Linked DNA regions of Peribacillus simplex NBRC 15720 = DSM 1321. The protein of the gene in region 2 interacts with the protein of the main gene of each other region in a pairwise test. Links are inferred from orthologs where the notes say so. Each region holds a gene or a part of one and is shown on either strand. Other genes may lie near its edges. The genes, in order: def and asd.

Region 1 (9,163 bases), 100 kb from region 2 along the record:
TGAGCTCGTATATAATGTGAAAAACCGACTTAATAAGAAGACGGTCCGTGTCATTAAATCTGTGCTTTCCCCTAAGGAACTGAAAGAAATGGCATCGGCCATGTCCAGCCATGCAAAAAAACAACAGGAACTCCTTCATTATTTTATTGAACATCAAGAACCAATTCCGTTAAAAGAATTGCTTGAATTGATAAACACATCAAGCGGTACCGTCAAATCCCTAGTGTCAAAAGGTGCCTTGGCGGAAATGGACCAAGAAATATACCGTGATCCATATGAAAACCGTGTGTTCGAAAAATCCACTCCCTTTACACTAACAGCTGAACAAGCAGCTGCCTTGAAGCCCATCCACGAGAAAATTCATCATGATGAACATGATGTCTTCCTTTTATATGGTGTAACCGGCAGCGGGAAAACGGAAGTGTATCTACAGGCAATTGCCTCTGTCATCGAAAAAGGGAAGGAAGCCATCATGCTTGTACCTGAAATCTCTTTAACGCCACAGACGGTGAAAAGGTTTAAGGAACGATTTGGGGAGCAGGTAGCTGTCATGCATAGTGGTTTATCCGTAGGTGAAAAATATGATGAATGGCGAAAAATTCATCGTAAAGAAGTAAAAGTGGTGGTTGGCGCGCGTTCAGCCGTGTTTGCTCCTTTTGAAAACCTGGGACTGGTCATCATTGATGAAGAGCATGAATCCAGTTATAAGCAAGAAGAAACGCCAAGGTACCACGCCAGGGACGTCGCCATTGAAAGAGCAAAATCATATAGGTGTCCGGTTATTCTTGGCAGCGCCACACCTACACTTGAATCTTTTGCGCGAGCCAAGAAAAACGTCTATAAATTATTGACCCTTAGCCAGAGGATGAATAAAAATGTGTTGCCAGCAGTGGATATTGTAGATATGAGGGAAGAACTAAGAACGGGAAATCGTTCCATGTTTTCGGAGCTGCTCTTTACCAAGCTGAAAGACCGGCTTGAGAAGGGGGAGCAAACAGTTCTGATGCTAAATAAAAGGGGGCATTCTTCCTTTGTGATGTGCCGAAGCTGCGGATTGGTCATCAACTGCCCTAATTGTGACATTTCACTTACATATCATCGCTTTAATGATATAATGAAATGCCATTATTGCGGTTTTGAAGAAGGGATGCCTTCCGTTTGCCCTGAATGTGAAAGTGAACATATAAGGTTCTTCGGTACAGGAACTCAAAAGGTTGAAGAAGAGCTTGCAAAAATCCTCCCTGAAGCACGGGTAATACGAATGGATGTTGACACGACGAGTAAGAAGGGTTCACATGAGCGGTTGCTGAATGCCTTTGGTGAAGGGAAGGCCGATATATTGTTAGGCACCCAAATGATAGCCAAGGGCCTTGATTTTCCTAATATCACCCTTGTTGGAGTCCTTTCAGCTGATACGATGCTACATCTGCCTGATTTCCGTTCTTCGGAAAAAACATTCCAGCTGCTGACACAAGTCAGCGGAAGGGCGGGACGTCATCAGCTTCCGGGAGAAGTGGTCATCCAAACCTATACGCCTGAGCACTACAGCATCGAGCTTTCTGCGTTACAGGATTATGATGCTTTTTATGAACGGGAGATGCATCTAAGGAGGCAAAGTCATTACCCTCCCTATTATTATGTTGTCCTTATAACCGTTTCACATGAAGACTTAATGAAGACGGTGAGTGTTACTGAGAAAATTACCAATTATTTAGGCTCACGATTGAATCGGGATTCTATCGTACTAGGTCCGGTTGCTTCGCCCATTAGTCGAATCAACAATAGATATCGCTATCAATGTCTGATAAAATACAAACGAGAGCCGGACCTGAATCAGCATTTACGAACACTTTTGGAGCATTACCAAAAAGAAACCGCTCAGAATCATCTGCAGATTTCAATAGATTTAAATCCACAGATCATGATGTAATTGTTTAAGAGATGGATGATTACCGCGAGCTGTTACAGCTTGCGTTTTTATATAATGAAGTGTTGTTTTTCATATCTAGGAGGGTACCTTTAATTTTGGCTATTTTACCGATTGTCTTGTTTCCTGAAAAAATTTTACAACAAAAATGCGATAAAGTAACAAGTTTTGATAAAAAGTTGGCAAAGCTGTTAAATAACATGTATGAAACGATGGTGGAGGCGGATGGCGTTGGACTTGCAGCACCTCAGGTTGGCGTGAAAAAGCAAGTGGCCGTCGTTGAAATAGAGGAAGGATCAGGTGCAATCGAACTGATTAATCCGGAAGTGGTGGAAATGGATGGCGAACAGACAGGTGTTGAAGGATGCTTGAGCTTCCCGAGTTTATATGGTGAAGTATCGCGTCCATACCGTGTCAAGGTCCGGGCACAAGACCGAAAAGGATCTTTTTTCGAGATAGAAGCGGAAGATTTCCTCGCAAGGGCCCTTCAGCACGAAATCGATCATCTGCAAGGAGTTTTATTTACAAGTAAGGTTTCCCGGTATATTTCGGAAGAAGAGTTAGAAAGGTTTGGAGAAGAATGACAAAAATTATTTTTATGGGTACACCGGACTTTTCAGTGCCGGTATTGAAAAGAATCATTGATGAAGGGTATGATGTGATCGCTGTTGTCACACAGCCCGATCGTCCAGTAGGCCGCAAAAAGGTGCTAACGCCGCCGCCAGTTAAGGTAGAAGCCGAAAAGCAGGGGATTCCCGTTTATCAGCCCGAAAGAATCCGTGAAAAAGAAGAACTTGAAAAGATCATTGCATTGAATGCTGACTTAGTGGTGACGGCGGCTTTCGGACAAATCCTACCGAATGAATTGTTGGATGCCCCTAAGTACGGTTGTATTAATGTACACGCCTCCCTGCTTCCTGAACTGCGTGGAGGGGCGCCCATTCATTATTCCATTTTACAGGGGAAAGAAAAGACTGGGATAACCATCATGTATATGGCGGAAAAATTGGATGCCGGTGATATATTGACTCAGGCGGAAGTTACTATAGAGGAAGAAGACAATGTCGGTACACTGCATGATAAATTAAGTAAGATAGGGTCGGATTTACTTGCAGAGACACTTCCGAAACTTATAAATGAGGAGTTACAGGCGATCAAGCAAGATGAGGCTAAAGCGTCTTTTGCACCTAACATCAAACGGTCGCAGGAAAAAATCGACTGGTCGAAATCAGGGGAAGACATCTATAACCATGTACGCGGCCTGAATCCTTGGCCTGTTGCTTATACAACCTTAGACGGTTCCATTTTGAAAATTTGGCAAGTAAAGAAACTAGAAGACGGCAAACAGGCCTTGCCGGGCACGGTCCTTGATGTACAAAATGATGGTTTCATCGTTTCGACAGGCAACGAGACGGCAATACTAGTGACAGAACTGCAGCCTTCAGGAAAGAAAAAAATGCCGGCGAAAGATTACTTGCGCGGAGCCGGGTCGTTCATTAAAGCAGGCATGAAGTTAGGAGAACAGAATGAAGCAAACTAAAAAGGGAGTACGTGAAATCGCTCTCGATATTTTGGAATCTGTAGAGAAAAACCAATCCTACAGTAACCTATTATTGAACAACTTGATTAAAAAGCACCAGTTATCCGTCGTGGACAGCGGTTTGCTTACAGAAATAAGCTACGGTACCATACAGCGGAAGATGACTTTGGATTATTATTTGAGCCCGTATATTAAACAACCTAAAAAAACGCAAAGCTGGGTCATCAACTTACTCAGACTTTCCGTTTATCAAATGGTCTATTTAGATAAAGTGCCTGATCATGCAATCATATTCGAGGCTGTCGAAATTTCCAAAAAGCGCGGACACAAGGGTACATCTTCGATGGTAAATGGTGTGCTTCGTAATATTCAAAGAAATGGTGTTCCTTCTTTAGATGATATTAAAGATGATATGGAACGGCTTTCCATAGAAGTGAGTCATCCAATTTGGTTGGTCAAGCGTTGGGTGGAGCAATTTGGTTATGAAAAAACCAAGGAAATGTGTGAAATAAACTTAACCGCACCATTACAGACAGGACGGGTTAATTTAAAGAAGATTTCACGCTCTGAACTAATCAGCATATTAACTGAAGAAGGATATGATGTTGAAGCAAGTGAAGTCGTTCCCGAAGCAATCGTCAGTTATAAAGGGAATCTTGCTCATTCAGAAAGCTATAAATTGGGGTATTTATCGATTCAGGACGAGAGTTCAATGCTTGTTGCACATGCATTGGGTGCGAATGAAAATGATGCTGTACTTGATTGCTGTGCTGCACCTGGAGGGAAAACGACACATATCGCAGAAGGTTTGACCACTGGACAAGTATATGCGCTCGACCTTCATGAGCATAAGGTCAAGCTCATAAAAGAGCAGGCGGAGCGCCTGAAACTCAGAAACAACATTAAGACAATGGCCCTTGATAGCAGAAAAGTGCAAGAACACTTTAATAAGGAAGGGTTTGACAGGGTCCTGATCGATGCACCATGTTCCGGGTTGGGAGTCATGCGCCGGAAGCCTGATGTAAAGTACACTAAAACAAAAGATGATATAATGAAACTCTCAAGTATACAAAAACAATTATTGGAATCAGCTGCCCCGCTTGTTAAGCAAGGCGGGAGGTTAGTATATAGTACCTGTACGGTGGATAAAGAAGAAAATGAAAAAGTCGCTGCAGCATTTTTGGAAAGCCATCCGGATTTTGAAAGCGATGCAACCTTGTCCACAAGAATGCCTGAAAGCGTTCAGCCATTTATCGAGGGTCATACGCTGCAAGTTTTTCCGCAATATTTTAGCAGTGACGGATTCTTTATTGCGAGTTTTAGAAAGAAGGTGCTGTAATGGCAGAAATCACTAAATCATCAAGAGTAAGAAAAGACACGACACCAGAAAAACCATCGATCTACTCATTAGAGCTTCACCAAATTAAAGAATGGCTTATTCAAAATGGAGAGAAGGCATTCCGGGCCGATCAAGTATATGACTGGCTTTATAAAAAGCGTGTCTCCAGTTTTGAAGATATGTCCAACCTTTCGAAAACATTACGGGATAAGCTGGAATCACAATTCACCTTCACAACATTGAAAACGTTGATTCAGCAAACGTCAAATGACGGGACCATAAAGTTTTTATTTGAACTCCATGATGGGTATTCGATTGAAACGGTGTTGATGCGCCATGAATACGGAAACTCCATTTGCGTGACAACGCAGGTAGGCTGCAGAATTGGCTGTACATTCTGTGCGTCGACACTTGGCGGTTTAAAGCGGAATCTTGAATCAGGGGAAATTGTTGCCCAGGTCGTTAAAGTTCAGCAAGCACTTGACGAATCGGAAGAACGTGTTAGTTCTGTCGTTATCATGGGAATCGGTGAACCGTTTGATAACTATGACAATATGATGTCATTCCTGAAGAATATAAACCATGAAAAGGGCTTGAACATCGGGGCTCGTCATATTACCGTTTCCACAAGTGGAATCATACCTAAAATCTATAAGTTTGCCGAAGAAAGCATGCAAATAAACTTTGCTGTTTCCCTTCATGCACCGAACACGGAATTGAGAAGTAAATTGATGCCGATCAATAAGGCCTACAAACTTCCTGACTTGATTGAAGCCATCAAATACTATACAGAAAAAACAGGTCGCCGTGTAAGTTTTGAATATGGTCTATTCGGTGGCGAAAATGATACAGTGGAGCACGCAGAAGAATTAGCAAATTTAATAACCGGGATAAAATGCCATGTCAACTTAATACCGGTTAACTATGTACCTGAACGCAACTATGTACGTACACCTCGGGACCAAATTTTTGAGTTTGAAAAAACATTGAAGAAGCGCGGCATTAATGTAACGATCCGAAGGGAACAAGGCAGTGATATTGACGCAGCCTGCGGCCAGCTTCGGGCCAAGGAGCGCAAAGAAGAGACGAGGTGACCCTATGAGGGCAATATTTAAGACAGACCGTGGAAAAGTCCGCCAGCATAATGAAGATAATGGCGGGATCTTTAAGAACTCGGAAGGCGTTCGCCTTGCCATCGTTGCAGATGGCATGGGCGGCCACCGTGCCGGGGATGTAGCCAGTGCAATGACGATAGACCTTCTGAAAAAGGGCTGGGAAGTATCCGCCGGTATCGAAACGGCAAATGATGCCGAGGGTTGGCTGAAGCAGCAAATCTTCTTGGTCAATCAGTTGCTTTTTGAACATGCAGAAGCGAATACGGAATGTAAAGGCATGGGGACCACCATTGTTGCAGCCATTTGCACCGACAAGTTTGCTACCATTGCCAACATCGGGGACAGCCGATGTTATTTGTATAATGAGAGCGGTTTTAAGCAGGTCACGGAAGATCATTCACTTGTTAACGAATTGGTCCGTTCCGGGCAGATTTCGAAGGAAGATGCAGAAAACCATCCACGGAAAAATGTTTTATTACGAGCCTTGGGGACAGAAATGCAAGTGGAAATGGACATTTTGACGGTCATCTTCGAAGAAAATGATTTACTATTGCTTTGTTCGGATGGTTTGACGAATAAAGTAAGTGAACAGGAACTGGAAGAAACGATAACCAATGGACGGCCACTTGAAGAGATGGCGAATTCATTAATAGATAAGGCCAATCACTACGGTGGGGAAGATAATATCACACTTGTGCTTGTTCAATTTACTGAAGAAAGTGAAAGCAGGTGAATTGAATGTTGATTGGTAGAAGAATCAACGGCCGCTATAAACTGATCGAGATGGTCGGCGGCGGCGGTATGGCGAATGTTTATCTTGCAAGGGATATGATCTTAGATAGGGATGTTGCATTGAAAATCCTTCGCATGGATTTTAATAATGACGAAGAGTTCATCAAGCGCTTCAATCGGGAAGCCCAATCGGCAACCAGTTTGGCCCATCCGAATATCGTAAGTATTTATGATGTTGGTGAAGAAGATTCCATCTATTATATTGTAATGGAATACGTGGACGGTTTCACACTTAAGCAATACATACAAAAATATTATCCAATTCCAATTGATGAAGCCTTGGATATCATGAAACAAATCACGGCAGCGATTTCCCATGCCCATCATAATGGGATCATCCATCGTGACATCAAGCCACAGAACATTTTGATTGATAAAGAAGGAACCGTCAAGATTACGGACTTTGGAATTGCATTGGCCCTAAGTGCAACAAACATAACGCAGACCAACGCAGTCTTGGGCTCGGTTCATTATTTATCTCCTGAACAGGCCAGAGGCGGTATGGCCAATAAGAAATCGGACATTTATTCACTTGGCATCGTCATGTTTGAATTGTTGACGGGGAGATTGCCTTTTTCTGGTGAATCAGCCGTTTCGATAGCTCTTAAACATTTACAATCGGAAACTCCTTCGCCAAAACGCTGGAACTCTGAAATACCTCAGAGTGTGGAAAATATTATCTTGAAAGCGACAGCCAAAGATTCATATTACCGCTATGAGAGCGTGGACTCAATGGAAGATGATATGCGGACGTCGCTTAATCCGGAGCGTTCAAATGAACTGCCTTTTGCGATTCCCGAAGATCATGATGCAACAAAAGCCATCCCCGTCATAACGGATGATCAGCTTTCAAGCATCGATGAGACAATCATTAGGGGTCCTGAAAAAAATACATTAGTCTATGCGGACGAAGAAGAAAGTGAATCAGAAGCAGAGAGTAAATCGAAAAAGAAACAGAAAAAACAAAAGAAACAGAAGAAACAAAAAAATAAGTCGGAACACAAAGGTAAAAAACGAAAGAACATGCCTGCTATCTTGGTGACCACCTTTTTAGTTCTCGCCCTGCTTGCTGTTTTATCTGTCACTGTTGTACCTCCCCTCCTTGTTTCGAAGGAAGTGACGATCCCTGACCTTAAAGGGAAAGAATTGGATGATGCCATTACTGATCTGCTTGAATTGAAATTGGAAATTGGAGAAACGATCAAGATTGAAGATGAAGAGGTTGAAGCTGGTCTTGTAATCAAAACCAATCCTAAGGAAGGTAAGACGGTCAAGGAAGGCGCAGAAATCGATATTTATGAAAGCATTGGTAAAGAGACGATTTCATTGTCTAGCTATGAAGGCCGAGACTACTCGGATGTTAAATCCCTGCTTGAAAAAATGGGATTCAAAAACATAAGCGTGACTGAAAAATATGATGACAGTGCTGCCGGCACGATCATAGAACAATCGCCTTCGGGTGCCACTGGAGTCGTACCATCCGAAACGGAGCTTGAGTTAACGGTCAGTAAAGGGGAAGATCTGCTTAGCTTGAAGAACTTAACGGGGTTCAATGAAACTGGCCTTAATGATTATTCAAGTGAGAGTGGAATAAAGGTTGAGGTCGAAGAAAAAGTCTATGATGATTCCGTAGCAGAGGGGCTTGTCATTTCCCAGTCACCGGAACCTGCCACGAAGGTGGAAAAGGGCAGTACTGTGAAAGTAGTCCTTTCAAAAGGGAAAGAAGAGATTCCTCCTAAGAGTGTAACGGAGGAAGTCAAAATCGAGTATGATCCGGTTGAACCAGGCAAAGCGCAAAAAATACAAATTTTCATTGAGGATATCAATAATAGCATGACGGAGCCCAAAGAAACATTCTTTATCGTGGAAAATGCCAAGAGAACGATCGAATTAATGGTTTCCCCGGATAAGAAAGCAGGATATAAAGTCATGCGGGACAATCAGGTCATCATCGACCAAGCCGTCTCTTATCCAGAATAAATCTAATAATTAGGAGTGTGGTTATGCCCGAAGGAAAAATTATCAAAGCATTAAGTGGATTTTATTATGTCCTTGATGGTGAAGAGGTATATCAATGCCGCGGACGGGGAGTGTTCAGGAAGAATAAGGTAACGCCACTTGTGGGTGATTATGTGGTTTTTGAAGCGGAAAATAAAACGGACGGAACCGTGACCGAAATAAAACCGCGAAAGAATGAATTGATACGTCCGCAAATCTCAAATGTAGACCAGGCAATCCTTGTCTTTTCGGCAGTGGAACCTGATTTCAGTCCAGCCTTGCTTGATCGATTTCTCGTACTGATCGAAGATAACGAAATCGAACCCATTATCGTCGTGACGAAACTGGACTTGGTTACTGCTGAAAACCAAAAGAAATTGTCTCAGTATATCAAGGACTATCAGAAACTTGGCTATACTGTACTGGAGACATCTTCAGTTACCGCAGGAGGA
Region 2 (17,165 bases):
CCGGTTTTGAAGCTCCTGCAGGCAGGAAGAGCATGTCACCCCGGCCTAACAGTTTTTCGGCTCCGCCCATGTCGAGTATCGTTCTCGAATCGGTCATTGAAGAGACACTAAAAGCAATCCGAGATGGGATGTTCGCTTTAATGACCCCTGTAATTACATCTACGGATGGCCGCTGAGTGGCAATAATCAAATGGATGCCAGCTGCACGTGCCATTTGTGCAAGACGTGTGATGGCATCCTCTACATCATTTGAGGCGACCATCATCAAATCCGCCAGCTCATCGACAATGACTACGATATAAGGCAAGAGCGGTTGTTTTGCATCTTCTTCTATGTTATACCGGTTAATATAATCGTTGTAGCCTTCAATATTACGTGTACCGGAATGGGAAAATAACTCGTAGCGCCTTTCCATTTCACTGACAACTTTTTGTAAAGCCTGTGCAGCTTTCTTTGGATTTGTCACTACAGGTGCGAGTAAGTGGGGAATTCCATTATAGACATTCAACTCCACCATTTTTGGATCGATCATCATCATTTTCACTTCATGCGGTTTTGCCCGCATCAGAATACTCGTGATAATCCCGTTGATACAAACGGATTTCCCGCTGCCAGTAGCACCAGCCACTAGTAAATGCGGCATTTTATTGAGCTCCGCTTTAACCGCTTCACCAGAAATATTCCGCCCTAAGCCTATTTGCAGTTTTGCGTCAGGCTTGTCAACTTCTTTGGCCTCTAATACTTCCCTTAATGACACCATTGCCACTTCGGAGTTAGGCACTTCTATACCGATAGCCGATTTTCCGGGAATCGGAGCTTCGATCCTAATATCCTTTGCGGCCAGTGCAAGCGCCAAGTCATCGGATAGGCTGACAATTTTACTTACCTTCACCCCTACATCCGGATGAACTTCATACTTGGTTACGGCTGGGCCTAAATGAACTTGCGTGACCCTCGCTTTCACTCCAAAGCTATGAAAGGTGCGCTCAAGTTTTGCCGCATTTTCATGGATCAATTGGTACTCTCCGCTTTGGTCCGTTTTTTTGGGCTGCAATAATAATGAAAGAGGCGGCAAAAGATATTCTTTATTCTCCACTTCCGTAAAATTCATAGGTGGAACGGCATCATCTTGGTCCTCTGTACTTTCAGCTGCAGGTTCCGGAACAACCGGAATTATTTCATTTTCGTCGCTATAAGCTTTATCAGCAAAGCTGGAAATGATCCGTTCCGTCGCCATTTGCTGTGTTTCCTCTTCTTGATGAAGGGGCTGAACAGTTTCTTCATCCGGATCTTTTTCCCGTTTCTTCTTTTTCACGGGATTCTTTTTCTTTTCTTTTTTGTCTTCATTCCACGTTTTCATATCATCTCTGAATGCGGACCATTGTTTTTTGAAAAAGCCGCCGAGACCCATGAAAAACTTCCCGAGGGTTTCACCTAAAGTTTTCCCGGTCAATAGGACGGCACCTACAATGATAAAAAGGAATGAAACGATTTTCGATCCAGCTTCGTCGAATAAAAAGTATGAGGCTGCAAATAATATTGCTCCAATCATACCGCCCCCAAGGTCCTTTGTGCTGGCCTTGCCGGTCACTTCCATCCAGAATAATTCCCATGTATTCGAAATGACGCTGGGCTTCGTAAACGGTCCTCCATCTGCAAGCATGTTAAACAGCGTCACATGACTTAGTAGGAGCATGCTCGCGACAAGGAAGTACATCCCGACGAATTGCCGTTTTAACAGGTAAGGGACCTCTCTCTTTATCATCAAATAGAAGCCAGCTGCAATTGCTCCCAATAAAAAGAGGATATACCATTCCCCCATGAAGAAGCGGATTAAAAAGACCGTCCCATTTCCCACTGCTCCAAGCTTGGCAATGGCAATGATGGCCAGACCTATTAAAGTTAGGCCAATCAATTCATATTTAAGCGTTAGTTTTAACTTCTCTGTACTATTCTTTTTTCTGCGTTTCTTCTTTGCCATAATATCACCTGATTCTTCATGAAACTATTCTAACTTTCCTATTCAACATCTCTACATGATTTCCCTTCACGAAACAAACGTTCGCTCACTGATTATACCAAATAAATATGTCCCTGTCCTTGATATATATACCATTTACTCTTAAGGCGGACAATTTTCCCATATAATGAATAAAGCAGCCAAGCGGCTGCTGATTTTCATTCCAGTATATCATAATTTACCTCAGTTAGTCGTTACTACTAAGGATTCATCTGTTCGAACACATTTATGACAGCACCCGGCTGAATGTGTACATTCATATAATCTTCAGGATCCGTGCTTACAATTCGATCAATTCGAAACGTGCGGCCACCGTCATGTTCAACCATCACATGTACACCATTATAGATCATTTCTATTAAATTTGCCGTCTTCTCATGGTGATGAGGGAAAATTATTTCTTCAGGAACGATCGTATAAAGCGTCATTGCAGAAGCCCCTCCTCTTCCCCAGCAATTTTGGGCCTTCTTTCTTCCATGAAGCTATTTAGTTTTCTCATGGCCTGGCCTACTCCTCCTACATCATCGATCATACCGATTTCAACTGCCTCTGCCCCGATTACATTCGTGCCAATATCACGGGTTAAATTTCCTTTAGCAAACATTAAATCCTTAAAACTTTCTTCCGTAACGTTAGAGTGCCTCGTAACAAATTTAATGACTCTTTCCTGCATTTTATCCAAGTATTCAAAGGTTTGAGGCACGCCAATGACTAGCCCTGTCAAACGAATGGGATGAATCGTCATCGTTGCTGTTTCTGCTATAAAGCTATGGTCACACGAAACCGCAATCGGCACACCGATCGAATGCCCCCCGCCAAGTACAATGGAGACGGATGGCTTTGAAAGGGAAGCCAGCATTTCTGCGATGGCCAGTCCCGCTTCGACATCTCCTCCCACTGTATTTAAAATGACAAGCAGCCCCTCTATATTGGGATTTTGTTCAATTGCCACAATTTGCGGAATAACATGTTCATATTTGGTCGTTTTATTTTGAGGCGGCAGCTGCATATGTCCTTCAATTTGTCCAATGATCGTCAAACAATGGATTTTTGAGTCCTGAGATAGTTGCGGAACATTAGTAGCCCCCAGCTGCTGGATCTTTTCGATTAAAGTTGAATTCTTACCTTCCTGCTTGCCTTCATTTTCATTTGGTAATGGTGCATTATCCACTATGCCAACCCCTTTCTCTTAAGCCTATAGCTTTATTATGTCTCGAGTCTCGGACTTCATTCTTCAAGATAAAAGAGGTTTGACACAGAAAAAAAAACCCCTGACTGTTCAAATCAGGGGTTCCTTACTTAATATTCCATAATGATTGGTAAAATCATTGGGCGTCGTTTCGTTTTTTCATAGAAGAATTGGTTTAACGCATCACGCATTTCCTGCTTCAGCGTGGACCAATCAAAAGGTTGGCGCGACCCATTTTTCTTTACGATTTCACTTACTATTTCAGTTGCTTCCCCAATCATTTTTTCTGATTCGCGAACATATACGAAGCCCCTTGAAATGATTTCAGGGCCAGCTGCAATGCTTTTATCCTGACGGTTCAACGTGACCACTACAATCAAAATGCCATCCTGGGATAATAAGCGCCGATCACGAAGAACGATATTACCCACATCTCCAACACCGCTGCCATCTATCAAGATATTTCCTGCAGAGACTTTGCCGGAAAGACCCATTTTATTGCCCTTTAGTTCAATGACATCACCTTTTTCGGCAATTATGATGTTTTCTCGTTTAATCCCCGCGGCTATCCCAACTTTTTGATGGGCATATAAATGGCGGTATTCCCCATGTACAGGGATGAAGAATTTAGGATTCATCAAATTGATCATCATTTTAAGTTCTTCCTGGCTGCCATGCCCTGTTACGTGCACTTTATATTTATTTGCAGATACCACTTCCGCACCTACCCTGTATAGTAAATCGACGGTTTTGGATAAAATAAGTTCGCCGCCTTGTAGGGGTGATGCACTGATCAAAACTGTATCTCCCTTTTTGATCGTTACCTGCTTGTGGGTCTGTTTAGCCATTTTTTGAAGTGCCGCAATGGGCTCCCCCTGATGACCTGTCGATAACACGACGATTTCACGGTCGTCATACTGACTAATTTCATTAATTGGGATTATCAGCTCTTCTTCGACCTTTAAGTAGCCAAGGTTCAAGGCAGTTTCATAAACGCGTTGCAGGCTTTTTCCTACAACTGCCACTTTTCTGCGACTTGCTGCCGCTGCATTGAAAACATGTTGAATCCGATTGATGTTCGAAGCGAAGCACGCAACGATGATCCTTCCGGATGCAGCATGAAAAGCCTCTGTAATATCTTTGGCCACAACTGCTTCTGATGTCGTATAACCTGGCCTCTCGGCACCGGTACTATCCGAAAGCAAGCATAGGACACCTTCTTCACCGATGCTAGCCATTTTACCGATTTCCGGTTTATATAGATCTGTTGCTGCTTGGTCGAATTTGAAATCCCCTGTATAAACGATTGCACCTTCACGAGTGTGGATCACGATTCCGACGGAATCAGGAATACTATGGTTAGTCCGGAAAAAAGACACGGCTGCTTGAGGGAAACTTAAAAGAGAATCCGAATCGATTTCAGTGAATGTTGCCCTGCCGTTAAAGCCATCTTCTTTTAATTTCGTTTTGATTAAAGCAAGTGTAAGCTTTGTTCCATAAACAGGTACTGGTAAATATTTCAAGACATAAGCAAGCGCTCCCATATGGTCTTCATGACCATGAGTAATGAATATCCCCTGCACCCGTTCCTTATTATCCATCAAATAAGAAATATCAGGGATAACCGCATCGATTCCGAGCATTTCGTCTTCTGGCAACATTAACCCTGCATCAAGAAGATAGATGTCCTCGTTCACCTCGACGACGTACATATTTTTACCAAGTTCCCCTTGTCCTCCAAGAGAAATCACTTTTATTCCATTATTTTTATCTTTACCCAATCGAATATCCTCCTTAAAAATCCCGTTCATAATTTCCCAATGATTTCATTATAACCGATGTTCAAAAAACATGACAACACTTACCATTTTCAGAGGGACTTTTTCATTTAATTCAAAAAAACAACCTATTATGTAAGAGATCCTTTGTACTTTTATCGAGTTTCGATTGATCATAAAAAAATCCAAATATTTTCATCCCGAAATCGGAAAGTAAATCCCATTCATATACATCATTATGTAAAAACAAGCCAATCTTCAACGATCAGCTTGTTCCGTGTCTTTTTATTTTTTTAATACCTTTGTTAATGCAAGGCGCTCCTGCTCCGTCAATGGCACGATTGGAAGTCTCACCGATCCAACGTCAATTCCATATAACTGAAGCGCTGTTTTGACAGGTGCAGGGCTTGGCGCCGCAAACAAACCTTTTATAAGCGGTAACAGTTCCTGATGCAGCCGGGCTGCCTCTTTCAAATTCCCACTGATGAAGGCCTCCACTATTTTCTGCAACTCATTACCAGCAATATGTGAAGCAACCGAAACTACACCCACACCACCAATCGCCAATACTGGGAGTGTTAAAGCGTCGTCCCCACTATATAATGCAAAATCTTCATCCGTGCCGGCTATGATTTGGGTCATAGCGTTTAAATCCCCGCTCGCTTCCTTAACGGCAACGATATTAGGAATTTTCGAAAGGCGGATGATCGTTTCCGGTTCAATGTTAACCGAAGCGCGCCCAGGGATATTATATACCATAACAGGAAGAGTCGTACTAGCTGCAATAGCCTTAAAATGCTGGTACAGACCTTCTTGATTCGTTTTACTATAATACGGGGCAACTAGCATTATCGCATCGGCGCCATTTTGTTCCGCTTTTTTTGTCAACTCGATGGAAGCATACGTATTGTTGCTTCCTGTACCCATGATGATGGGTACACGTTTTTCAACAACCTTAGAAACATGACGCAATAACGCAATTTTCTCCTCCGAAGATAAAGTTGGAGATTCACCTGTCGTTCCCGAAATCACAAGCGAATCGGTTCCATTAGTTAATAAGTAATTAACCAATGAAGTCGTCTTTTGAAAATCAACATTTCCCTTGCTATCGAAAGGGGTGACCATTGCGGTTGATACTCTACCAAATATCATCATCTAACACCTCTTTAAAACCTTTATTTATTAAAAACCCTATGATTAATGTATTTCACTTTCATGCAATTGAAATGCATAGTGCAGAGAATTAACAGCTTCTATTAAATCTTCTTCTTTTACGAGTACCCAAATTGTCGTATGACTGTCCGCTGACTGGAGAATGGCAATTTCCTTTTCGGAAAGCGCTGTGACAATCTTCGCTGCAACGCCCGGCACTCCGTTGATGCCTGCACCAACTACTGAAACCTTGGCACAATTCCGTTCTATGACCGGTTCATGACCAAGCTCGGCCAAAATCGAGAGGGCAAGTTCTGTCATCTCTTCTGAAACGGTATAAACTACACCACTTGGATATATATTTATAAAGTCCACTGAAATGGAGGCATTGGCCATTGCTTTGAAAACTTCTGCCTGTAGATTATATTGATCTTTTTTCGCACGGACCTTGATTTGAGTAATCTTTGGAACATGGGCAATCCCGGTTACGAGCCTTTCACGTATGTCACTGCCCTGGCTTCCCTTGGTCACGCTTGTAACAAGTGTCCCCAAACCTTCGCTGTATGTTGACCTTATCCGAATCGGGACTTTTGCCTGCATCGCAATTTCAACGGCTCTCGGGTGAATGACCTTCGCCCCTTGATAAGCCATGTTGCAAACTTCCGTATACGAAACGATTGATAATGGACGAGCTTGATCGGCAATACGTGGATCTGCCGTCATGATTCCTTCCACATCCGTAAAAATATCGACCCGTTCCGCTTGCAATGCAGCACCTAATGCAGCAGCTGAAGTATCACTTCCACCACGGCCGATGGTCGTGATGTCCCCGTTTTTAGCAGCTCCTTGGAAACCTGCTACAACGACGACATCCTTCACTTCAAGTTCTTTCATGAGACGATCGCACTTCATTTCGATTATTTTCGCACTTGAATAGTCGGTATTCGTCAAGAATCCCGCTTGAGCTCCAGTATAAGCGACTGCATCAATACCATTTTCCAAGAGCATATTCGTAAATACGACAGATGATATCGTTTCTCCTACTGACATAAGTAAATCCTGTTCTCGTTTTGAAAGGCTGGCTTTCGCTCCATTTACTAGGGAAAGTAAGGTATCCGTTGCATAAGGATCGCCTTTTCTTCCCATTGCTGAAACCACAACCACCACTTTATAGCCTTCTTTAATCGCATTTTCTATATGTCCCTTGGCAAATGAACGGCTTGCCTCATCTCGAACGGATGTCCCTCCGTATTTCTGGACGATAATTTTCATAATATGCACCCCAAATATAAGCCAGCTTCCCGATCCGGGAAGCTGACAAAAACTCTCTATCTCTATTGGAAATTAATTTTGTGTCGAGTTCAAATTCTTACTTAACGGTAACCAAACCTAATTTCAAAAGGCTTTCAGCAATTTGAACGGAATTCCAAGCTGCTCCTTTTAATAGATTATCGGAAACCACCCATAAATGGAAGCCTTTATCTTCATCCAAATCTTTGCGAATTCGACCGACGAATACATCATTCTTGCCGACGGATGAAGCAGGAGTTGGGTATACTTGTTGTTCCGGTTCATCTTCTAACACAATTCCAGGTGCCGTTCTCATTAAATCCTTGATTTGAGAAGCCGCTATGCCTTCTTTTTCAACTTCAATGTATACAGATTCCGAATGACCTGTAACCACAGGAAGCCTTACGCAAGTTGCAGCTACTGGAAGGTCTTGCATATGCATGATTTTCTTTGTTTCATTAATCATTTTCATCTCTTCGAATGTGTACCCGTTATCTTGGAATTTATCGATTTGGGGAATGACGTTAAATGCGATTTGATAATGCTTTTCGTCCCCTTTGACCGGTAAAATTTTCGGTTCTATTTCTTTTTCATCAAGCAAGTCGCGAGCTTGTTCCTTTAATTCATTTATCGCTGCAGCACCTGCACCAGAAACAGCCTGGTAAGTAGAAACAACAATTTTTGATAAGCCATATGTCTGGCGGATAGGCTCTAATGCCACAACCATTTGGATAGTTGAACAATTCGGGTTTGCAATGATCCCATTATGCTGTTTCAAGTCTTCTTCATTTACTTCAGGAACGACTAGCGGCACATTTTCATCCATGCGGAAAGCGCTCGTATTATCCACTACTATCGCACCGCGTTTCACTGCTTCTGGAGCCAATTCCTTAGACACGCTTCCTCCAGCACTGAATAAAGCGATATCGATGCCTTCAAAGCTTTCAGGTTTTGCTTCCTGCACTTCGATTTCTTCGCCCTTAAACGTAAGTTTGATTCCTGCAGAACGAGCCGATGATAAAAAGATGATATTCTTAATCGGTAAGTCCCTTTGTTCGAGTGTTGAAATCATTTGTTGTCCTACTGCTCCAGTTGCTCCCACAACTGCAATACGCAATCCCTGTGTCTCAGTCATTTATACATACTCCTTTTCTATCTCTTAAATTAGTTATTTGTTGGATTTATTACTTCTTGTTCAGAATATCATTTATTTTATCACATTAACATTCCAAAGGGTCGCACTTTAACAAAATATTCTGGTAGTGGAGTGGTTTTTTATAACTTCAACCTACAAATTTATGCATATATGTCAGTCGTTACAAAGCTGGATCCGTGGCAGAAACTTGTTCAGGCTAAATCATCCTTGAACCTTTCGACGATGACAGGTTGAATCTGTTCCCTTTCCAGTGCCGATATGATCGTATCCCTTATCATGCTCATCCTTGCAACCATGGAACTTGGTTTGCCTGTGGGATTATCCTGGCCATATGGAACAAAGTAAATATCTTTTGCTGCCATCAGCCTCATTAGATTGACACCATTTAACCCAAGTGCATCATTTGTTGATATCGCGACCACGACTGGACGATGATTTCTCATCGTCGCTTTTGCAGCCATAAGTACAGGCGAATCGGTAAGAGCATTTGCCATTTTACTCATTGAGTTACCCGTTAAAGGAGCGATCACCATACAATCAAGTGGCAATTTAGGTCCTAATGGCTCTGCTTTGACGATTGTATCAACGACATGATTCCCCGTCAATTTTTCTATTCTTTCGACCCAGTCCTCGCCCTTTCCAAAACGGGTTTCCGTGTTTTGTACTGTCGATGTTACGATTGGAATGACTTCCACCCCTTCATTTACAAGTTTTTCTATTTCCGGAAACACTTCATCATATGTGCAATGTGATCCTGTTAATCCGAAACCAATCCTTTTCCCTTTGAGACTCATATTATTTTCCCCTTCCTTTTCAAGAACTCGTCTTGAATCAATAGTCCCAGTGCATTCGCTAATATCTGACCAGCTGTTTTCGGGGCAACTATACCCGGCAGGCTCGGTGCCAACAGCGCCTTAATTCCCCTTTTTTCAGCGTAACGAAAATCCGTCCCCCCCGGTTTTGAAGCAAGGTCGATGATTAATGTATGAACGGGCATATTAGCTATAACTTTTGCGGTAATTATCGGAAAAGGAATCGTATTGATACATATATCAACATTTTTCATTTCTGCAGCAAGATCATTTAAATGAAAAGGGGTTAATGCCATTTCACTGATCCTTGCAATATCTTCACTTTTTCTTGCCCCCACCTTTACTTTTGCTCCAAGTGCCTGAAATGACCGGGCTACACTCATACCGACCCTTCCCAGTCCGAGAACGGCTACATTCGATCCATGGATAGTAAAATCCGTATGTTGAATGGCCATCATGATCGCACCTTCAACAGTGGGAATCGAATTATAAATAGCCACATCATCACGTTCGAACAATAGAACGAGTTTGCGATCCACTTTCTTGAATATCTCATCGAGGTAATCGTTACTGATTCCTGCATAAAAAATGCAATGTGCCGGGGTATTTTTTATCATTTCTTCAGTCAAAACAACCTCTTCACTGGAAAAGATCGTTTCTACTTTCCCATCTGAATCCGTGCCCCGGACAGGTAAAATAACTGAATCTAATTCCATGAAATTTATATCTTCCATTTTTTCCTTAACTGCGCCGGTAAAAGCATGGTCGAGCTGTTCAAAACCTACCAATAATAGCTTTGCATCAAGCTCCGTCAGTTTACGGACAACTTCAAGCTGACGCGCATCTCCACCAATTACAGCGATTTGCAAGCCTGTGAGCATTAAAACCGTCACCTTCTTTATATAAAAGATCCTAAACATTCCTTGCCTCATGATACAATTCCTTCAGGAAGCAATTCGGTTTTTCCTACATTCTCTAGTTACCCTGCCATCTTATGTTTTCACTTAAAAAACGGTGATAAGAAAAGAAAAAACGCCCTAGCTATTGGCAGCTAAGGCGTTTTCGAGAGTGCATTTCGAAAAGTTCCAAGGAGTATGGGGCGTGCGTCATTTAACCGTCCATATGCTCTCCGTCTTTAAGTGAAAGTCCTTCCTGAAAATCAATGATGACCATATCCGCACCGATTTTTTTTATATGTTCCCATGGCACTCTTATTTCACTGCCATTCCTTATAAGGCCAAACCATTTAACAGATGGGATGATCAACGAGGTAATTTGTCCAGTTTCATCTATCTCCAAATCCGTCTGACCAAGGATTCCTAATCTTTCCGCCCTATTCACATCGACTATTTCCTTTCCGCTCAATTCGCTCAACCTCAATTTTGGTTCCCCCTTTTTCGCCTTCTATTCAATCTATATCCGAAAAAGGTAAACTTAGAAGGAATTTATCCAAATATTGTCCATAACATAGGACCCTCCCACATTCAACGAAAAAAAGCCTGACCTCCCATTAATAAAAGGAAGGTGCAGACTTGTTCGTTATTATTTGTCCCAGTTTTCCAACGGGCTCACTAATGACAAGGAATGTTTCGTAAAGATCTGATTTGCCAATTCATTGACGGTATCCTCTGTCACCGCGTCAATCTTGATGATGATATCATCAAGGGAACGGTGCTCACCCAACATCAGCTCATTTTTTCCGTTCCGGCTCATGCGGCTATTCGTGCTTTCAAGGCTGAGCATCAAGCTTCCTTTAAGTTGCTCTTTACTATTTCGTAATTCCTTTTCCGTAATGCCATCCCTTTTTAAAGTATCCAGTGTTTCCTGAATGGTTTCATACAGGCTGTCAAGCTGATTTGTGCCTGTCCCCCCATATACTGTCACCATACCGCTATCTTGATAGCTGGAATGATAGGAATAAACGGAATAGGCAAGGCCGCGTTGCTCCCTAACGTCCTGGAATAGGCGGCTACTCATGCTTCCTCCAAGAATGTTATTCAAGGTAATCAGGCTGTATGTTTTATCATTACCGATTTCCAACCCTTTGTAACCAAGGCATAAGTGGGCTTGTTCCGTATCTTTTTTACGGGTGATCCTATTTTCATGGAAGGACGGTTTGACCAATTCAAGACGGTCTTCCCCTCCTTGATACGAGCCAAAGTAGTTTTCGACTTCCTGAATCAATTTTTCATCCACATTCCCAGCAATGGACACTACCACTTTATCGGGTGTATACATGTCATGGACGTATTTTTTTAATGTATCACTATTGAACGTTTCAAGCGTATTTTCCGTCCCAAGTATAGGATAGCCAAGGGGGTGATTTTCATATACTGCCTTGCTTAAGAGGTCATGGACAATGTCATCGGGTGTGTCTTCGTACATTTTGATTTCTTCGTAGACGACATTTTTTTCTTTTTTCAATTCTTCCCCATCAAATGTTGAGTTGAAGAACATATCAGCTAGGATTTCAAGAGCATAGCTTGCATGGTTATCCATTACTTTAGCATAATAGCATGTATATTCTTTTGAAGTGAATGCATTCACCTGTCCCCCAATACTATCGAACGACTCGGCAATTTCACGCGCATTTCTCGTAGTTGTTCCTTTGAAGAACATATGCTCCAGGAAATGTGAAACCCCATTCAATTCTGGTGTTTCATTTCTTGAACCTGTTTTGATCCATACTCCAATTGCTGCTGAGCGTACAGTTGGAATATTTTCCAATACAATTCTAACTCCATTTTGACACGTGTATTTCTTAATCAACTAACATTCCTCCCAATCATTCTATGCTGCTATCGTTACCAATACATTATGGATTCGATCGCTCTTCATCTACTGCTTCCGAAACGGTAACTACATCTAAGTCTTTCTTTTTTATTTCAATTATTAACGTTTCCAATGATTTTGCAGTGGATTCCGTCGGATGCATCAATATAAATGCTCCTGGGTGTACCTTAGAAAGCACTCTTTGTTGAAGGACTTCAGGGCTTGGCTTTTGCCAGTCGATCGTATCCACACTCCACATGGCTGTCTCCATACCCAAAGAATCCGCGATTTTCACCGTTTCATCCCGGTAGCTTCCACTTGGTGGTGCGAACCATTTCATTTTCAAACCTGTCACCGCTTCAATGACTTCGTTCGTTTTTCGAATTTCCTCACGTGTAGCTTGTGCGGATATGTTTTTCATATCGGGATGTGAATAAGAATGATTTCCAATTTCATGCCCGCCACCCTTAATCATCTTAGCCAAATCAGGATTTTTCTTGGTCCAATTCCCTTCAAGGAAAAAAGTGGCCTTGACATTATTCTTTTTTAACACGGCCAACATATCTTGTAAGTATTCATTCCCCCAGGCCACATTGATTAAAAATGAAACCACTGGCTTTTCGGGATGGGCCCGGTAAATCGGAGCCGGATCCAGATCCTCCATATGTATCTTTGCAGGTACCTGCTGAAATACCAGCTTATCCTTATCGAACACGCCCTCCTTCTTCATGGCTTTATACGAATCATCAATATTTACCTTCAGGCCATTATATGCAGGAACGGTTTTCCAAACAGAATCTATTCGTGCATCCTGTGGTGCAATCTCATATTTTTTTGTTGATTCTTTTATTTGTAAAAGAAGCTCGTCCTCTTGCTTCATTGAAGCAACTGAATCATCGGTTAATTGGGTCAAATAAATTTGTGTATATGGATTTTGCACTAATAACCATGATATACCTGCAATGGCACTTATCGCAACTATCTGCTTCCATTTATTATTCATTTTTTACGCCCCCTTCATACCAAAATGTATGAAGAAAACGGACAAGGTAGAACATGACATCCTTTTAATGCCATTCACACTATGGTTATTCCTATACTTTCATGCAAAAAAAGCATGCAGATTCACAAGGAATCGCATGCCGGATTTTCATTTTTATTACGATTGAGAAGGGTTAGCTGCCTCTTTTTGCTCTTTCAGGACCGCTTTACGAGAAAGGTTTACCCTTCCTTGCTTATCAATCTCAGTAACTTTGACCAATAATTCATCGCCAAGTGAAACGACATCTTCCACTTTTCCAACTCTTTCTTCAGCCAGTTCAGAAATATGTACCAAACCGTCTTTACCATTGAAGATTTCAACGAAGGCACCGAACTTTTCGATACGTTTAACTTTACCTAAGTATAGTTCGCCCACTACGACTTCACGTACGATATCCTCAATGATTTTCTTCGCTTTTTGAATCATTGGTTCATCAGTAGAAGATATGAATACCGTTCCATCTTGTTCGATGTCGATTTTCACGCCAGTTTCTTCAATGATTTTGTTGATATGTTTTCCGCTCGGTCCAATGACATCACGAATCTTATCCGGATTTATGGACATTGTAACGATTTTTGGAGCATATTTGGATAACTGCTCACGCGGTTGATTGATTGTTGACATCATTGATTCCAAAATATGCATCCTGCCATGTTTTGCTTGAAGTAAAGCTTCTTCAAGAATCTCTCTTGAAAGACCCTCAATCTTAATATCCATTTGTAGGGCAGTAACACCTTTTGAAGTCCCTGCGACTTTAAAGTCCATGTCTCCCAGATGATCTTCCATACCTTGAATATCCGTTAAGATTGTATAGTGCTCACCTGTTTTGACAAGACCCATTGCAATACCCGCAACTGGGGCTTTCAATGGAACACCGGCATCCATCATTGCCAAAGTGCTTGCACAGATACTTGCTTGTGATGTTGAACCGTTTGATTCAAGCACTTCAGAAACAAGTCTGATTGTATATGGGAAGTCTTTATCGTTTGGAATGACAGGCTCCAAAGCTCTTTCACCAAGTGCACCATGACCAATTTCACGACGTCCTGCCCCACGGATAGGGCCAGTTTCACCAACACTGAAATGCGGGAAATTATAGTGGTGCATAAAACGTTTTGACTCTTCGGTTCCAAGTCCATCCAGAATCTGCACATCACCAAGTGCACCTAATGTACAGATGGATAGCGCTTGGGTTTGTCCGCGCGTGAACAAACCGGAACCATGTGTACGGGGCAGAATGGTAACTTCTGATGATAATGGTCTGATTTCGTCTGGATTACGGCCATCCGGACGCACTTTTTCTTCCGTGATTAAACGGCGGACTTCGGACTTGACCAATTTATTCAGGATTTCTTTGATTTGCTTTAATTTTTCTTCATCAGTTTCTTCTTCATAATGAACCAACACACGATCTTTTACTTCTTTGATCGCGTCTTCACGAGCATGTTTTTCCTGAACTTGTACAGCTTTGTTCAAGTCAGCTCCACATAGGCCTTTCACTTCTGCTTCCAGTTCAGCATCCACTTGATATAAAGTGACCTGCATTTTTTCCTTACCGATTTCAGCAACAATTTTCTCTTGGAATGCAATGATCTTCTTGATTTCATCATGTCCAAACATGATTGCTTCAAGCATGGTTTCCTCTGGTACTTCATTGGCTCCTGCTTCAACCATGTTGATCGCATCTTTAGTGCCGGCAACCGTCAGATTGATGTCACTTTGAGCTAGTTGGTCAACAGTAGGGTTAATGATGAATTCATTATTGATTCTCCCCACTACAACTCCAGCAATTGGACCTTCGAACGGTATATCGGAAACTGAAAGTGCAAGGGAAGAACCTAGCATAGCTGCCATTTCCGTAGAACAATCTTGATCGACACTCATGACCATGCTTATGATCTGAACATCGTTCCTGAAGCCATCAGCGAAAAGCGGACGGATTGGTCGATCGATTAAACGGCTTGCAAGAATGGCCCTTTCACTCGGCCGGCCTTCACGTTTGATGAAGCCTCCCGGAATTTTACCGACTGCATAGAGTCTTTCTTCGTAGTTGACTGTCAAAGGGAAGAAGTCGACATTTCTTGGTTCCTTCGAAGCTGTTGCTGTACTTAATACGGCAGTTTCTCCGTAACGGACTAAAACTGCCCCGTTTGCTTGTTTGGCCAATTGCCCTATCTCTACCGTTACATTACGGCCGGCCCAGTCAAATGAATACGTATGTTTTTCCTGTCCCATTTATTAAACCCCTCTCTGAATCTTCACTTAGAGGCTTAGTTTACCTAAACCTGTATTGGATTAAATCATTTATATGTGAAAGTAACTGAACTCAAGTTAAAACCAAACTATTCCTATTATGCACGAAAAAAACAAGCATTAACAGTAAAATGAATAAAAATTTCATTCATTTGATTATGTATATCCTGATCATTTATAAATGGAAAAGGACCCGGCTCCTGCCGAGTCCCAAGGACGAAGGCTCAGCCTTATGTAGAATACGTCCAAATCATTTGATTAACATCAAAAAAGCGGGAAATTTCCCGCCTTCCTGAAAAAATTATCTACGTAGACCTAATTTGTTAATTAGTGTACGGTAACGAGTAACGTCTTTGTTACGTAGGTAAGTTAAAAGATTACGACGTTTACCTACCATTTTAAGAAGACCGCGACGTGAATGGTGGTCTTTTTTGTGTGTGCGTAAGTGACCGTTCAAGTTGTTGATTTCTTCTGTTAATACTGCGATTTGAACTTCTGGAGACCCAGTGTCAGTATCGTGAGTTCTGAACTCAGCGATAAGTTCGTTTTTGCGTACTTGTGTAATTGCCATGTTATTATTCCTCCTAAAATTCTGTAAAATCACCTATTACCGAGCCAGCGTCGGAGTCTCGACTAGCCAAGCAATGGTTATTTTCATACATACAATAGAATACATGTTTTTCATTAAAATTGCAAGTCTTGTCTTTTATGCCTCAAGCTTTGCAAAATAGGCGATTGCATTTTGCTTATCCGTTTCGATTTGAGCGACCAATGCTTCAAGTCCGGAAAATTTCTGCTCACTCCGAAGTCTTGTATGCCATTCAACCGAAACCTGGCTGCCATATATATCTCCCGAGAACTCCAAGGCATGAACCTCTACAGTGGGATATTTGGGTTTTTCTTCGTGGAACGTAGGTTTGTAACCGACATTGCAAACCCCATTATACCATTTACCGCTTATTTTGATCCTGACGGCATATACACCTGCAGCAGGGAAGATATAATCGTCACTTACTTCAATATTAGCGGTGGGGAATCCCAACTTCCTGCCCCGTTTTTCACCGTGAATGACATGACCTTTCGTTAAATAGCGTCGGCCAGCCAAATGATAAAAGTCGGAAAAGTTACCATTACCGAGAGTTTCCCTGATTCTCGTCGAGCTAACCTTTTCATCTTCAAGTGTCTGTTTTGCAACGACTGTCTGCGAAAATCTGCCCTGTGCGTAAACAGGCAAATCTTTCATCGATCCTTGACCATAGCGACCGTATGAATAATCAAAGCCTGCAACTACGTGACGGACATTCAGCCCGGCAATGTACTCGTCAACGAACCGTTCTGGCAGTACCGAAGCGAATTCCTTGCTGAAATGGACAATGAATAAATAATCTATCTCCATCGACTCTATGATATCCACCTTATCTTCAAGTGGAGTGATATAGCGGATATTTTCCGTTTTCCTACCCAGTACTGCAGAAGGATGCGGGTCAAATGTCATGACTGCTGACTTAAGATTCATTTCAACGGCTTTTTGCTTGGCTGTTTGAATAACAATCTGATGACCTTTATGTATACCATCAAAAAATCCAAGCGCCATTACAAGCTCGGGAAAATCATCCGAATTAAATTGATGAGGATGCTCTATTGCGATCACTTTCACCTTTCAATCTCCTCTTTCCGGCGGTAAAACGGTCTATAATTCTT

What was found.
Region 1: the proteins of asd (region 2) and def interact in binary tests that used the Escherichia coli proteins (3 or more experiments, as listed by UniProt). The link is inferred for Peribacillus simplex NBRC 15720 = DSM 1321 from one-to-one orthologs.

The regions. Positions count from the first base shown.
Region 1 is NZ_CP017704.1:980,140-989,302, reverse strand. The notes cover bases 817-3,768. They hold def (peptide deformylase), read left to right. Parts: upstream 817-2,025; coding sequence 2,026-2,511; downstream 2,512-3,768. Other genes in these bases: rsmB (16S rRNA (cytosine(967)-C(5))-methyltransferase RsmB), read left to right, coding at 3,454-3,768; fmt (methionyl-tRNA formyltransferase), read left to right, coding at 2,508-3,467; priA (primosomal protein N'), read left to right, coding at 817-1,930. Outside these bases: more of priA, read left to right, coding at 1-816; more of rsmB, read left to right, coding at 3,769-4,806; dual-specificity RNA methyltransferase RlmN, read left to right, coding at 4,806-5,900; BS1321_RS04510 (Stp1/IreP family PP2C-type Ser/Thr phosphatase), read left to right, coding at 5,905-6,654; pknB (Stk1 family PASTA domain-containing Ser/Thr kinase), read left to right, coding at 6,660-8,693; rsgA (ribosome small subunit-dependent GTPase A), read left to right, coding at 8,717-9,163. UniProt on the Escherichia coli protein: Removes the formyl group from the N-terminal Met of newly synthesized proteins. Requires at least a dipeptide for an efficient rate of reaction. N-terminal L-methionine is a prerequisite for activity but the enzyme has broad specificity at other positions.
Region 2 is NZ_CP017704.1:874,035-891,199, forward strand. The notes cover bases 6,537-9,351. They hold asd (aspartate-semialdehyde dehydrogenase), read right to left. Parts: upstream 8,565-9,351; coding sequence 7,509-8,564; downstream 6,537-7,508. Other genes in these bases: dapG (aspartate kinase), read right to left, coding at 6,537-7,411; BS1321_RS04010 (dipicolinate synthase subunit B), read right to left, coding at 8,777-9,351. Outside these bases: BS1321_RS03975 (DNA translocase FtsK), read right to left, coding at 1-1,981; BS1321_RS03980 (YlzJ-like family protein), read right to left, coding at 2,221-2,448; BS1321_RS03985 (ClpP family protease), read right to left, coding at 2,445-3,191; BS1321_RS03990 (ribonuclease J), read right to left, coding at 3,320-4,990; dapA (4-hydroxy-tetrahydrodipicolinate synthase), read right to left, coding at 5,273-6,142; more of dapG, read right to left, coding at 6,185-6,536; more of BS1321_RS04010, read right to left, coding at 9,352-9,379; dpaA (dipicolinic acid synthetase subunit A), read right to left, coding at 9,376-10,278; BS1321_RS04020 (YlmC/YmxH family sporulation protein), read right to left, coding at 10,508-10,777; BS1321_RS04025 (M16 family metallopeptidase), read right to left, coding at 10,940-12,166; BS1321_RS04030 (polysaccharide deacetylase family protein), read right to left, coding at 12,213-13,172; pnp (polyribonucleotide nucleotidyltransferase), read right to left, coding at 13,329-15,446; rpsO (30S ribosomal protein S15), read right to left, coding at 15,766-16,035; ribF (bifunctional riboflavin kinase/FAD synthetase), read right to left, coding at 16,171-17,121; tRNA pseudouridine(55) synthase TruB, read right to left, coding at 17,155-17,165.